DNA from 2 places in the Arthrobacter sp. zg-Y919 genome. Region 1 is predicted to be linked to the other one. Evidence: riboswitches for the same ligand, from Rfam matches in the RefSeq annotation. Region 1 holds a riboswitch; the other holds the start of a gene.
What was found. A riboswitch is a leader RNA that binds a small molecule or an ion and turns the genes downstream of it on or off. The one in region 1 is predicted to bind cyclic di-AMP.
Positions count from the first base shown of each region.

Region 2: another riboswitch for cyclic di-AMP. It lies ahead of QNO10_RS02625 (NlpC/P60 family protein); the one in region 1 lies ahead of QNO10_RS07730 (LysM peptidoglycan-binding domain-containing protein).

Region 1 is NZ_CP126242.1:1,641,590-1,646,605, reverse strand. Features, by position in the region: gene QNO10_RS07740 (ATP-binding protein) at 1-2,403, shown strand, start outside; gene QNO10_RS07735 (response regulator) at 2,400-3,074, shown strand; gene QNO10_RS07730 (LysM peptidoglycan-binding domain-containing protein) at 3,217-4,107, opposite strand; cyclic di-AMP (ydaO/yuaA leader) riboswitch at 4,112-4,259, opposite strand; gene QNO10_RS07725 (MFS transporter) at 4,581-5,016, shown strand, end outside.
Region 2 is NZ_CP126242.1:544,658-549,673, forward strand. Features, by position in the region: gene QNO10_RS02620 (M23 family metallopeptidase) at 62-718, shown strand; cyclic di-AMP (ydaO/yuaA leader) riboswitch at 867-1,025, shown strand; gene QNO10_RS02625 (NlpC/P60 family protein) at 1,029-1,832, shown strand; gene QNO10_RS02630 (NlpC/P60 family protein) at 1,859-2,641, shown strand; gene QNO10_RS02635 (HNH endonuclease) at 2,910-3,410, shown strand; gene mobA (molybdenum cofactor guanylyltransferase) at 3,410-4,087, shown strand; gene QNO10_RS02645 (DUF6457 domain-containing protein) at 4,124-4,408, shown strand; gene QNO10_RS02650 (molybdopterin molybdotransferase MoeA) at 4,405-5,016, shown strand, end outside.

The DNA of each region.
Region 1 (5,016 bases):
GGGCGAGCCGGGACGGCCGCCATGGCCGATGGCCTGGAGACCGTCCCGCGCACCACCCTGCAGCACCGCGGGCTGGAACTCCAGGAACTTGATCTGAACGCGGTGCTGGCCCGGGCGCCCGAATACGCGCTGGTGGACGAGCTCGCCCATACCAACGTGCCGGGACTCAAACACGAAAAACGGTGGCAGGACGTGCAGGCCCTGCTCGACGCCGGGATCAACGTCCTGTCCACCGTGAACATCCAGCACATCGACTCACTCAATGACGTGATCGAGCAGATCACAGGCACCCTGCAGGCCGAAACCGTGCCGGACGCCGTCCTGCGCGGGGCCGAACAGGTGGAGCTGGTGGACCTCACGCCGCAGTCCCTGCGCGGACGCCTGGCCGACGGGGTGATCTACCCCGCCGAACGGGTGGACGCCGCCCTGTCCAACTACTTCCGGCTGGGCAACCTGACCGCCCTGCGCGAACTCGCGCTGCTCTGGCTCGCCGACGAGGTGGACTCGGCCCTGAACCGCTACCGCGCCGAGCATGGCATCAGCAGTAAGTGGGAGGCCCGGGAGCGCGTGGTCGTGGCGCTCACCGGCGGTCCCGAGGGCCGGACGCTGCTGCGCCGCGGAGCGCGGATCGCCGCCCGGTCCGCGGGCGGCAAGCTCCTGGCCGTCCATGTGTCCGGAGCCGACGGGCTGCGCGGACCCGAGCCGGGGGAACTGGCCGCGCAGCGGATCCTGGTGGAGAAACTCGGCGGCACCTTCCATCAGGTGGTGGGCAACGACGTGCCGCAGGCACTGGTGGAGTTTGCCCGCGGAGTGAATGCCACCCAGCTGGTGGTGGGAGTCAGCCGACGCCCCCGGATCGCCGCCCTGTTCTCGGGCCAGGGCATCGGTGCCACCGTCATCCGGGAGTCCGGGGACATCGACGTGCATATGGTCTCGCACTCCGCTGCCGCCCGGACCCTGGTACTCCCGCATTTCGGCAGCGCACTCTCGGTGCGCCGGCGGGTGCTGGGTTTTGCCTTCGCCCTGGTGGGCGGTCCGCTGCTCACTGCGGCGCTGGTTTCGGCCCGCAGCGCGGAAACCATCACCGGCGACGTGCTGAGCTACCAGCTGCTGGTCATCCTGGTGGCACTGGTCGGCGGCATCTGGCCGGCATTGTTCGCGGCCCTGCTCTCCGGCCTGACCCTGGACTTCTTCTTCATCCAGCCGCTCTACACGGTGACGGTGGCCACGCCGTCGCACATGCTGGCGCTGAGCCTCTACGTGGTCAACGCGATGCTTGTCAGTTACGTTGTTGATGCCGCCGCCCGGCGCGCCCGCACCGCCCGCCGGTCGGCGTCGGAATCCGAACTGCTGGCATCGGTGGCCGGCAGCGTGCTCCGCGGCGAAGATGCCCTGGCCGCCCTGGTGGGGCGGACGCGCGAGGCCTTCAACGTCAGTGCCGCCCGCATGCGGTGCGACGGCAAGGACCTGTATTCCGAAGGCGAGTGGCCTGCGGAGGTCTCTCCCGAAGACCCGGCCTTCACCCGCCTGCCCGTGGGGGAGCAGTGTTTCCTGGAACTGTGGGGGCGGGAACTGGCTGCCTCCGACCGGCGCCTGCTGGCCGTCATCACCGCCCAGCTGGAGGCAGCCCTGGAGCACCGGGACCTGACCGAAACCGCCAGGGGACTCGGTTCCCTGGCCGAGGCGGACAAGGTCCGCACGGCCCTGCTGGCCGCCGTCGGGCATGACCTCCGCCGGCCGCTGACCGCCGCAACCGCCGCCGTCACCGGGCTGCGGGCAACGGACGTCACATGGTCCGAAAAGGACCGCAGCGAACTGCTGGCCACGGCCGAGGAATCGCTGGCTTCCCTTTCCGGCCTGGTCACCAGCCTGCTGGATGTCAGCAGGCTCCAGGCCGGTGTCGTGGGGGTGAGCCTCGAGCCGCTGAACGTTGCCGATGCTGTCCTGCCCGCACTGGAGGAACTGGAACTTGGACCGGCGGAAGTGGAACTGGAAATTCCCACGTCGCCCCGGGTGGTTCTGGCTGATCCGGTGCTGCTGCAGCGCGTACTGGTCAACCTGCTGGCCAACGCGGTGCGCTTCAGCCCGCCCGGAACGAAATCCGTCTTGAGCGTCAGCGAGTTTGCCGGACGGGTGGAGATCCGCGTCATAGACTCGGGACCCGGCGTTCCGGAGCAGCGGCGGGGAGAGATTTTCGTCCCCTTCCAGCGGCTGGGGGATACCGACAACTCAACCGGGCTGGGTCTGGGCCTGGCCTTGGCCAAGGGATTCACGGAAGGAATGGGCGGAACACTGGATACCGAAGACACACCCGGCGGCGGACTGACCATGGTCCTCTCGCTGCCGGCCGCCAACCGCCGTGTTCCCGCGGGCGGACAGCGGTCCCCGGCGGTGGCCGGATGAAGATCCTGATCGCCGACGACGACGTGCAGATCCTGCGTGCGCTGCGGATCACCCTGAGCGCCTACGGGTATGAGGTGGTGACGGCGGAGAGCGGCAGCGCAGCCATCCGCAAGGCCGTGGACACCCATCCGGACCTGCTGGTCCTGGACCTGGGTATGCCCGGGCTGAGCGGGATGGATGTCATTGAGGCCGTCCGCGGCTGGAGCGCGGTTCCCATCCTGGTGGTGTCGGGCCGGATCGATCCGGCGGACAAGGTGCGCGCACTCGATCTTGGCGCGGACGACTACGTCACCAAGCCCTTCTCGACGGAGGAACTGCTGGCCCGGATCAGGGCGCTGTCCCGCCGCTCACCGGCGGCAGCGGGGCCAAGCGAAATCACCTTCGGCCCGGTGCGCGTGGACCTTGCCGGGCACCGCATTGCGCGGGTCGACGACGGCTCTGATATCCGCTTGACCCCGACGGAATGGCGGTTCCTGTCCGAGCTGCTGGCCCATCCGGGGATGCTGGTGACCCAGCAGACGCTGCTGACCAACGTCTGGGGGCCAGGCACGACCGACTCCGGGTATCTGCGCCTCTACATCGGGCAGCTTCGGCGCAAACTGGAGAGCGACCCGGCCGCACCGGTGCACCTGCTCACCGAGCACGGCATGGGGTACCGGTTTGTGCCGTGACGTGCCTGACGTGCCTGATGTGCCGGACGTGCCGTGATGTGCCTGGTGCCAGAACCGCAGGCCGGTCCGGCTTAAAGCAGTGAGCGCCCGGCCCCGGTAGGGGACGGACGCTCACTGTGGGATGCGTTGGGGCTAGGAAGCCTTACGCAACACGGTAGAACACGGGGCCGGAGCCGACGTTCGCGGACTGAACGACGGTCTCGCTGCCGTTCCAGCCGCTGTGGATGGCCTGGCCGTTGCCGATGTAGATGGCAATGTGGGCCAGGCCCATGCCGCCGTCGGCGTAGTAGGCGATGTCACCGGGCTCCGGGGTGGAGACCTGGGTGCCGTATGCTGCCAGCTGTGCCGGACCGAGGTCACCCACGGAGTGGCCGGCTGCGCGCAGGGCAACCTCAACCAGTACGGTGCAGTCCTGGGCTGCGCCCAGCTGCGACTGCGCCGAGGCGAGCATGATGGCGTTGGTGCCACTGGCTGCCGGGGTAATCGAAGCGGACTGCGTGCTGATAACGCCGGTGTTGGCAGCGGATGCTGCCGGTGCGGCTGCGGCCGGTGCGTAGGCTGCAGCGGGGGCGGCAGCGGCAACGGGGGCAGCAGCGGCGGCCGGAGCGGCTTCGCCGGCCAGGGTTACAACGTCGCCCGGGTAGATAACGGACGCCAGGGAGAGGCCGTTCAGGGAAAGAACGGTATCCAGGCCTACGCCGTAAGCGGCGGAGATCTGGCCCAGCGTGTCACCGGAGACCACGGTGTGGGTGGCGGCAGCGGCGGCCGGAGCTGCAACCGGAGCTGCTGCAACCGGAGCTGCGGCAACCGGGGCTGCTGCAACCGGTGCGGCCTGCACCGGGGTGTAGGTGTCGTTGGCGACAACGCCGGCGGAAGCCGGTGCGGCCATGCCCAGCATGATGCCGGAGCCGGCGACAACTACAGCAGCGGTGCTGCCGAAGGTGCGGCCGCGGCCTGCAACGGCCTGTGCGATGGTGGTCCGTGCGCTGGTGTTCTCGGCGCGGTGACGGCCCTGAGTCTTGTTGAAAGTCATTTGAATAACCTCTCCCGATACCTGCGAGGTGAGCTGTCGGATTCGGATGGGAGTCACCCGGCCGCCGGATCATCCGGTCGGCTTAACCCCAAGGGTTCACAAGGAACCCGTAAATGGTTCCCCCGCCCCTGCCGTGGTGGTGCGTTCTGTGGACCCCGGACCAGCGGCAGAGCTAGGTAACAAGCCCGGGGGAGCCGCATCAGAAAGCGGCATGGGAATAACCGTACAAGATAGTTACGGTTGGATAACCATTGTGTGATCAGCTTCTCGCGGGGGTGTGTGCGGGGCCGCGGTGTGCTAGCACTTTTTCGCCTCGCAGGCCACTCCGGGCACTGTTTCACCGTGGGTCACGGGGCTTTCCGGACCGGCCTCGTCTGGGCCGGATCCGATTTTCCGTGGGGGGCGGAAGCGCGTAAGGTTGTTAGGCAGCCTTCCAATCTTGGAGGCGGGGTTCCGAGCAACAGGAGTACGCAGTGGCTGGCAGCGGTCAGAAGTTATGGTCCAAGGGATTTGTCCTGGCGATCATCACCAACCTCTTTATTTCGATGGTCTTTTATCTGCTGATGACCACCATGGCGCTCTACACAGTGAAGGAATTCTCCGCCTCTGACGGAGCCGCCGGATTCGCGTCCGGATCCTTCGTCCTCGGCGCCCTGGTGGCTCGGGTGTTTGCCGGCAAGTTCCTGGACTTCGTCGGCCGCCGCCGCCTGCTGGTGGCCAGCCTCGCGGTGTTCGTCGTGGCGTCGCTGCTGTACGTCCCGGCCTCGAACCTGGCCCTGCTGCTGACGGTCCGGATCCTGCACGGTGCCGCGTTTGGTGCGGCCAGCACGAGCCTGTCCGCCTCCGTCATGGGACTTATTCCCGCGAACCGGCGCGGGGAAGGCACCGGTTATTTCGGGATCTCGACTA
Region 2 (5,016 bases), 1.1 Mb from region 1:
CGTCCCACTGCGACCCCGAAACGCCTCAGCACCTGGCCGCCGGCGCGCAGAAACCAAATCCGTGTCTGTTGGCGGTGCCGCCCAGAAGATTGCCATTACCGCAGCCACCTCGGGCCTGATCCTTACCGCTGCGCTGCCGACCACTGCGGCAGCGGACAATCCGGCTGAACGCCAGGCCACGGGCGCCGACGCGCCCGTCTCTGCCGACCCCAACGCCGATATCGGCTTCGCCCGGGCCGGGCTGAGCAGCGAATTCGACCCCGATGCCAAGCTGGCGTCCGTCACGGTTGCAGCCGGTTCCCACGCGGTTCCAGCCGCAGCCAAGGGCACGCTGTCCACGCCCCTGAACACTGGACTGATTCAAACCTCCGGGTTCGGCCACCGGACCAGTCCCATCACCGGGGCTGCCGGCGAGATGCACAACGGGCAGGACTTCGCCGCAGTCTGCGGCACAGCTGTCAGTGCTGCGGCATCCGGCACCGTGGTCTTCGCCGGCTGGCACGCCTACGGCGGGGGATACCGCGTGGTGGTTGACCACGGCAACGGAGTCGAAACCACGTACAACCACCTTTCCACCATTGCCGTCTCTGTGGGTGCCGCTATTGAACGCGGACACCTGGTGGGAGCCAGCGGCACCACGGGCTCGTCAACCGGTTGCCACCTGCATTTCGAGGTAATGGTTAACGGCGAAGTAGTGGACCCGCTCAATTGGTTGTAACTGCCTAGAATCAAAGCGTTGTAACCGCTTGAATATCGTTTCGTGATCGGAACGTGACATAGCTCAATTGTTGCTGTACGCTCAACCTCGTGCCCGATTCGCAAAGGTGGGGCACCTTCGAACAGATCGCCTAGCTCTGCCACTGTTTGAAGTCCGTTCGCAGAATCGCATGGCAGAGGCGGGGGAACCAATTTCGGGTTTCGAAAGAAACCCTTGGGGTTAAGTTGCAAAAGGCCATAGGCCGGGCAACCGGGTGACTCCCATCCGAATCCGACAGCTCACCTCGTAGGCAATTGGGAGAGGCAAACTTGTGTCATCAAACGTTCACGGCCGCCGTCGCGCTGCCACCGTACAGACCAACCCGATCGCTGCACTTTCCAAGGCAGTCACCAGCAACGCCGGAACCGTAGGCCGCCAGGCCGCCGTCGTCGTTGCAGCATCCGGCCTCGTGCTGGCTGCAGGACTTCCTGCACAGGCTGCATCCGTAAGCACGGACCGCCAGGCCCTTGAGGCCACCCCCCTGAACGTCGTCACCGGCAGCGTTACTGCTCCCGCAGACGCACCGTTCGAGCTCTACACCCTCGAGTCCGCAGACATCGCCAAGATCTCCACGATCTCCGGCGCCGACTACCGGGCACAGGTTGCCGCCGAAGAGGCCGCTGCCGAAGCCGCCGCGCAGCTGGCCGCCACGCAGGCCGCAGCAGCTAAGACCGCTGCAGCCGCCCGCGTTGCTCCCGCAGCCGCCGCTTCGAACATCACCACCGCTTCCAACGGTGGCGCAGCAGATGCCCAGGCTCCGGTTTCCGGCAACGTCGCAGCCGGCCTCGTGGCTTCCGCCTACGCCCAGATCGGCGTTGCGCAGGACTGCACCGCCATGGTTGAGAAGGCACTGCGCTCCGTCGGCAAGTCCGTCGGCGACCTGGCCCCGGGCCAGTTCTACCAGTTCGGTTCCGTGGTCGGCTCTCCCGCTCCGGGTGACCTGGTCATCAGCGCCACCCACGTTGCGATCTACGTCGGCAACGGCCAGGTTGTCAGCGGTGGCCTGAACGGCATGAACACCGGCCTGCACGCCCTGTCCGACCTGCGTGGCGTCAGCTTCGTCCGCGTCAGCTAATCCAGAAATTCGAGACGCGGAGAATCATGACCACGACAGTTGAGCGCGCCCGTCACCGGGCGCCGGTGGAACGCACCACCACGCTGAACGCCCTTGCCGGCGCCGTCAGCTCCAACGCCGGAACCGTAGGCCGCCAGGCCGCCGTCATTGCGGCAGCCTCCGGGCTGGTGCTGACGACCGGTGTTGCAGCCAACGCCTCCGGGGCCGATGTAGTGCGTGACGTCCAGACCAGCACGCTGGACCTTTCCGCGGCCAAGACCCTCCAGGTCCCCGCGGACGTGGCTATCTCCTTTGAGCGGGATGGGATCAACGGCGTGATCGTTGCGCCGGAACCCGCAGCAGCGGTCGAAGCAGCGGTTGCTCTAGAGGCACCCGCCGCCGTGGCCACCGGCCAGCAGCAGGTCCGCGGCAACGCGGCAGTTGCCGGGAACTCCACCAGTCTCACCACGGCGTCCGCACGGCCCGTACAGGCTGCAACAGGTGTGGCTTCAACCATTGCCTCCGCAGCCTACGCGCAGCTTGGCGTGGGCCAGGACTGCACCAGGCTGGTGACCAACGCCCTGGCCGCAGCCGGCATCAACCACCACGGCTATCCGGCAAGCTACCTCTCCCTTGGACGGACGGTGAGTGCAGCTGAGGCTATGCCCGGTGACTTGATCTACTACGTCAACGGCGGCATGGGCCTGGCCCACATTGCCGTGTATGTCGGCGGCGGACAGGCCGTTCACGGCGGGTTCAACGGCGGCTCCACTGTTGTGGCGCCGGCCGAGCTCGGCTCCGGCGGCGTGTACATCCGCGTAGGCGGCTAAGCAGCCAGCGCACCAGGTAAGGCCCCTCCTTCGGGAGGGGCCTTACCCCTTTAACCCGGTTTCTTTAACCCGGTTTCCACTTCCATACCCGGGTTCCCGGGGCGCGGAAAGCGGGGTCCGGGTACCAGGGGACCGGTCCGGGTACTGCCGGTGTAAATGGCAAAGATCGCAAACGCGTTCTACTCTTGCATAGACAATCCGAAGTGCCGTTTGCGGAACGGTGTCTTGTACTCACCGGTTCGTGGGCGGCAGACGAAGAGGTATGTGCATGCGCACTCTCGTTCTGAACGCTGGATATGAGCCGCTGGCCGTGATCACCTTCCGCCGTGCTTTGGTACTGGTATTGAACGGAAAGGCGAGCGTGGTGGCAGAGAGCGGCGAACCCGTGGTCGGACCCAACGAAATCCTCCCCAGGCCGTCGGTTATCCTGCTCCACCGCTATGTCAAAGTTCCCTACCGGGAGGGCACCGTTGCCACCCGCCGGGGCGTCCTGCGGCGGGACAACCATGAATGTGCCTACTGCGGAAAGGCCGCTGCCACCGTGGACCACGTGGTCCCTCGGTCCCACGGCGGTGACGATAGCTGGGAGAACCTGGTTGCCTGCTGCCTGCGCTGCAACAACACCAAAGGCAACCGGACGTTGGCACAGCTTGGTTGGGAACTGCGGATTTCGCCTAAGGCTCCCCGCGGTGCCCGCTGGCAGATCCGCGAACTCGAACGCCCTTCCCCCCAGTGGGATCCGTTCCTGCAGAATGACACGGCAGCCTGATGTCCGCCACCCTCCGTTATAACGCAGTGATCCTCGCCGGTGGCCGGTCCACGCGGCTTGGCGGCACGCCCAAGGCGCTGCTGCTGGCTGGGGATCGCACCCTCCTGGAAACCACCCTCGCCGCGGTGCCCGAGGCCCGGCAGACCGCCGTCGCCGGGCCTCCCGAGCTGGCGGCCGTACTGGCCCGGCACCCGGAGACACCCACCCTGCTGGTCCGCGAAGAGCCTGCGTTCGCCGGTCCGGCTGCAGCGGTGGGGGCCGCCGTTGCTGCCTTGACCGCCCAGGACGCCGGCCGCGATCCTCGTCACACCGGTAACGCCACCGACGACGGCGACACTGCCGGGAGTCCGTGGACCCTGGTCCTGGCCTGCGACATGCCCCAGGTGTCCACCGCCGTACGGGCGCTGCTGACCGCGGCCGCTGAGCCGGGGAACGAAAGCCTGCTGGCCGTCGATTCAACCGGCAACCGGCAGCCGCTGGCAGCCCTCTACCGCACAGCCGACCTCCGGGCAGCGGTCGACGCCGCTGCCTCCGAAGGTTTGGCGAACAAGTCCATGAAGGCGTTGCTTGCTAGGGTGCAATGGAGGGGTGTTGATGTTCCCCCGATGAGTACAGCCGATGTTGACACCTGGAACGACGCGCAATCGCTGGGTGTGAGCGCCGGGGACCTGCCGTAGCAACGGGCAGTCCCCAAGCGATACGAAGGAGCACGAATGGCAAGCCAGCAGGAACTACTCGAGGCATGGAGCGCCAGGCTGCTGCAGGCGCTGGAGCTCGAGGGCACACCGGTGGATGTCGCCGCTGTCCTCGACCTGGCTGCAGTTGCAGCGCATAGCGTAGTGCGGCCCGCTGCGCCGCTGACCACCTTCATTGTTGGGTATGCCGCAGGCCTTGCAGCGGCGAGCGGCCAGGCCGAGGACGCCGTCGCCATGCGTTCCGCCATGGCTGTGGCTGCCGATCAGTGCCGCGACGCCGCGGCGGAAGGAGACGCCCAGTGACCGAACCCGCCGTACCCGTGATCCTGCCGGTCCAGCCCAACGCGTCCTGGGCGCAGGCGCGTCACGCGGCCTATGCCGCTGCCCGCCCGCTGCCCTACGAGACGGTGCCGCTGGACGAGGCGCTCGGCCGGATCCTTGCGGTCGAGACCGCCGCCCTGCAGCCGGTGCCGCATTACGCCTCGGCGGCCATGGACGGCTGGGCAGTTGCGGGGGCGCCGCCGTGGACGGTCATCACCCAGGAAGAACCCGAGGTGGAACGCTGGCAGGTCCACCGCGAATCCGGACGCCGCGCCCTGCAGCCGGGGGAGGCAGTGGAAATCCTCACCGGCGGGCTGATCCCGGAGGGCGCCGAAGCCGTCCTGCGCTCGGAAAGCGGTACGGTTTCCGCCACGACCCCTCCGCAGCTGAGCCTGGGCGACCGGGCGCGGAAAGGCGAACCGCGGGCGGGCGAACACATCCGCCCTGCCGGGGAAGAAGCAGCGGCGGGGGAGACCACCATCCCCGCGGGAAAACTGCTGAACCCCGCACACATTGCCCTGGCCGCCGTCTGCGGGCATGACACGCTGCCGGTGCTGCGCTCCCCGCGCGTGTCCCTGCTGCTGACCGGG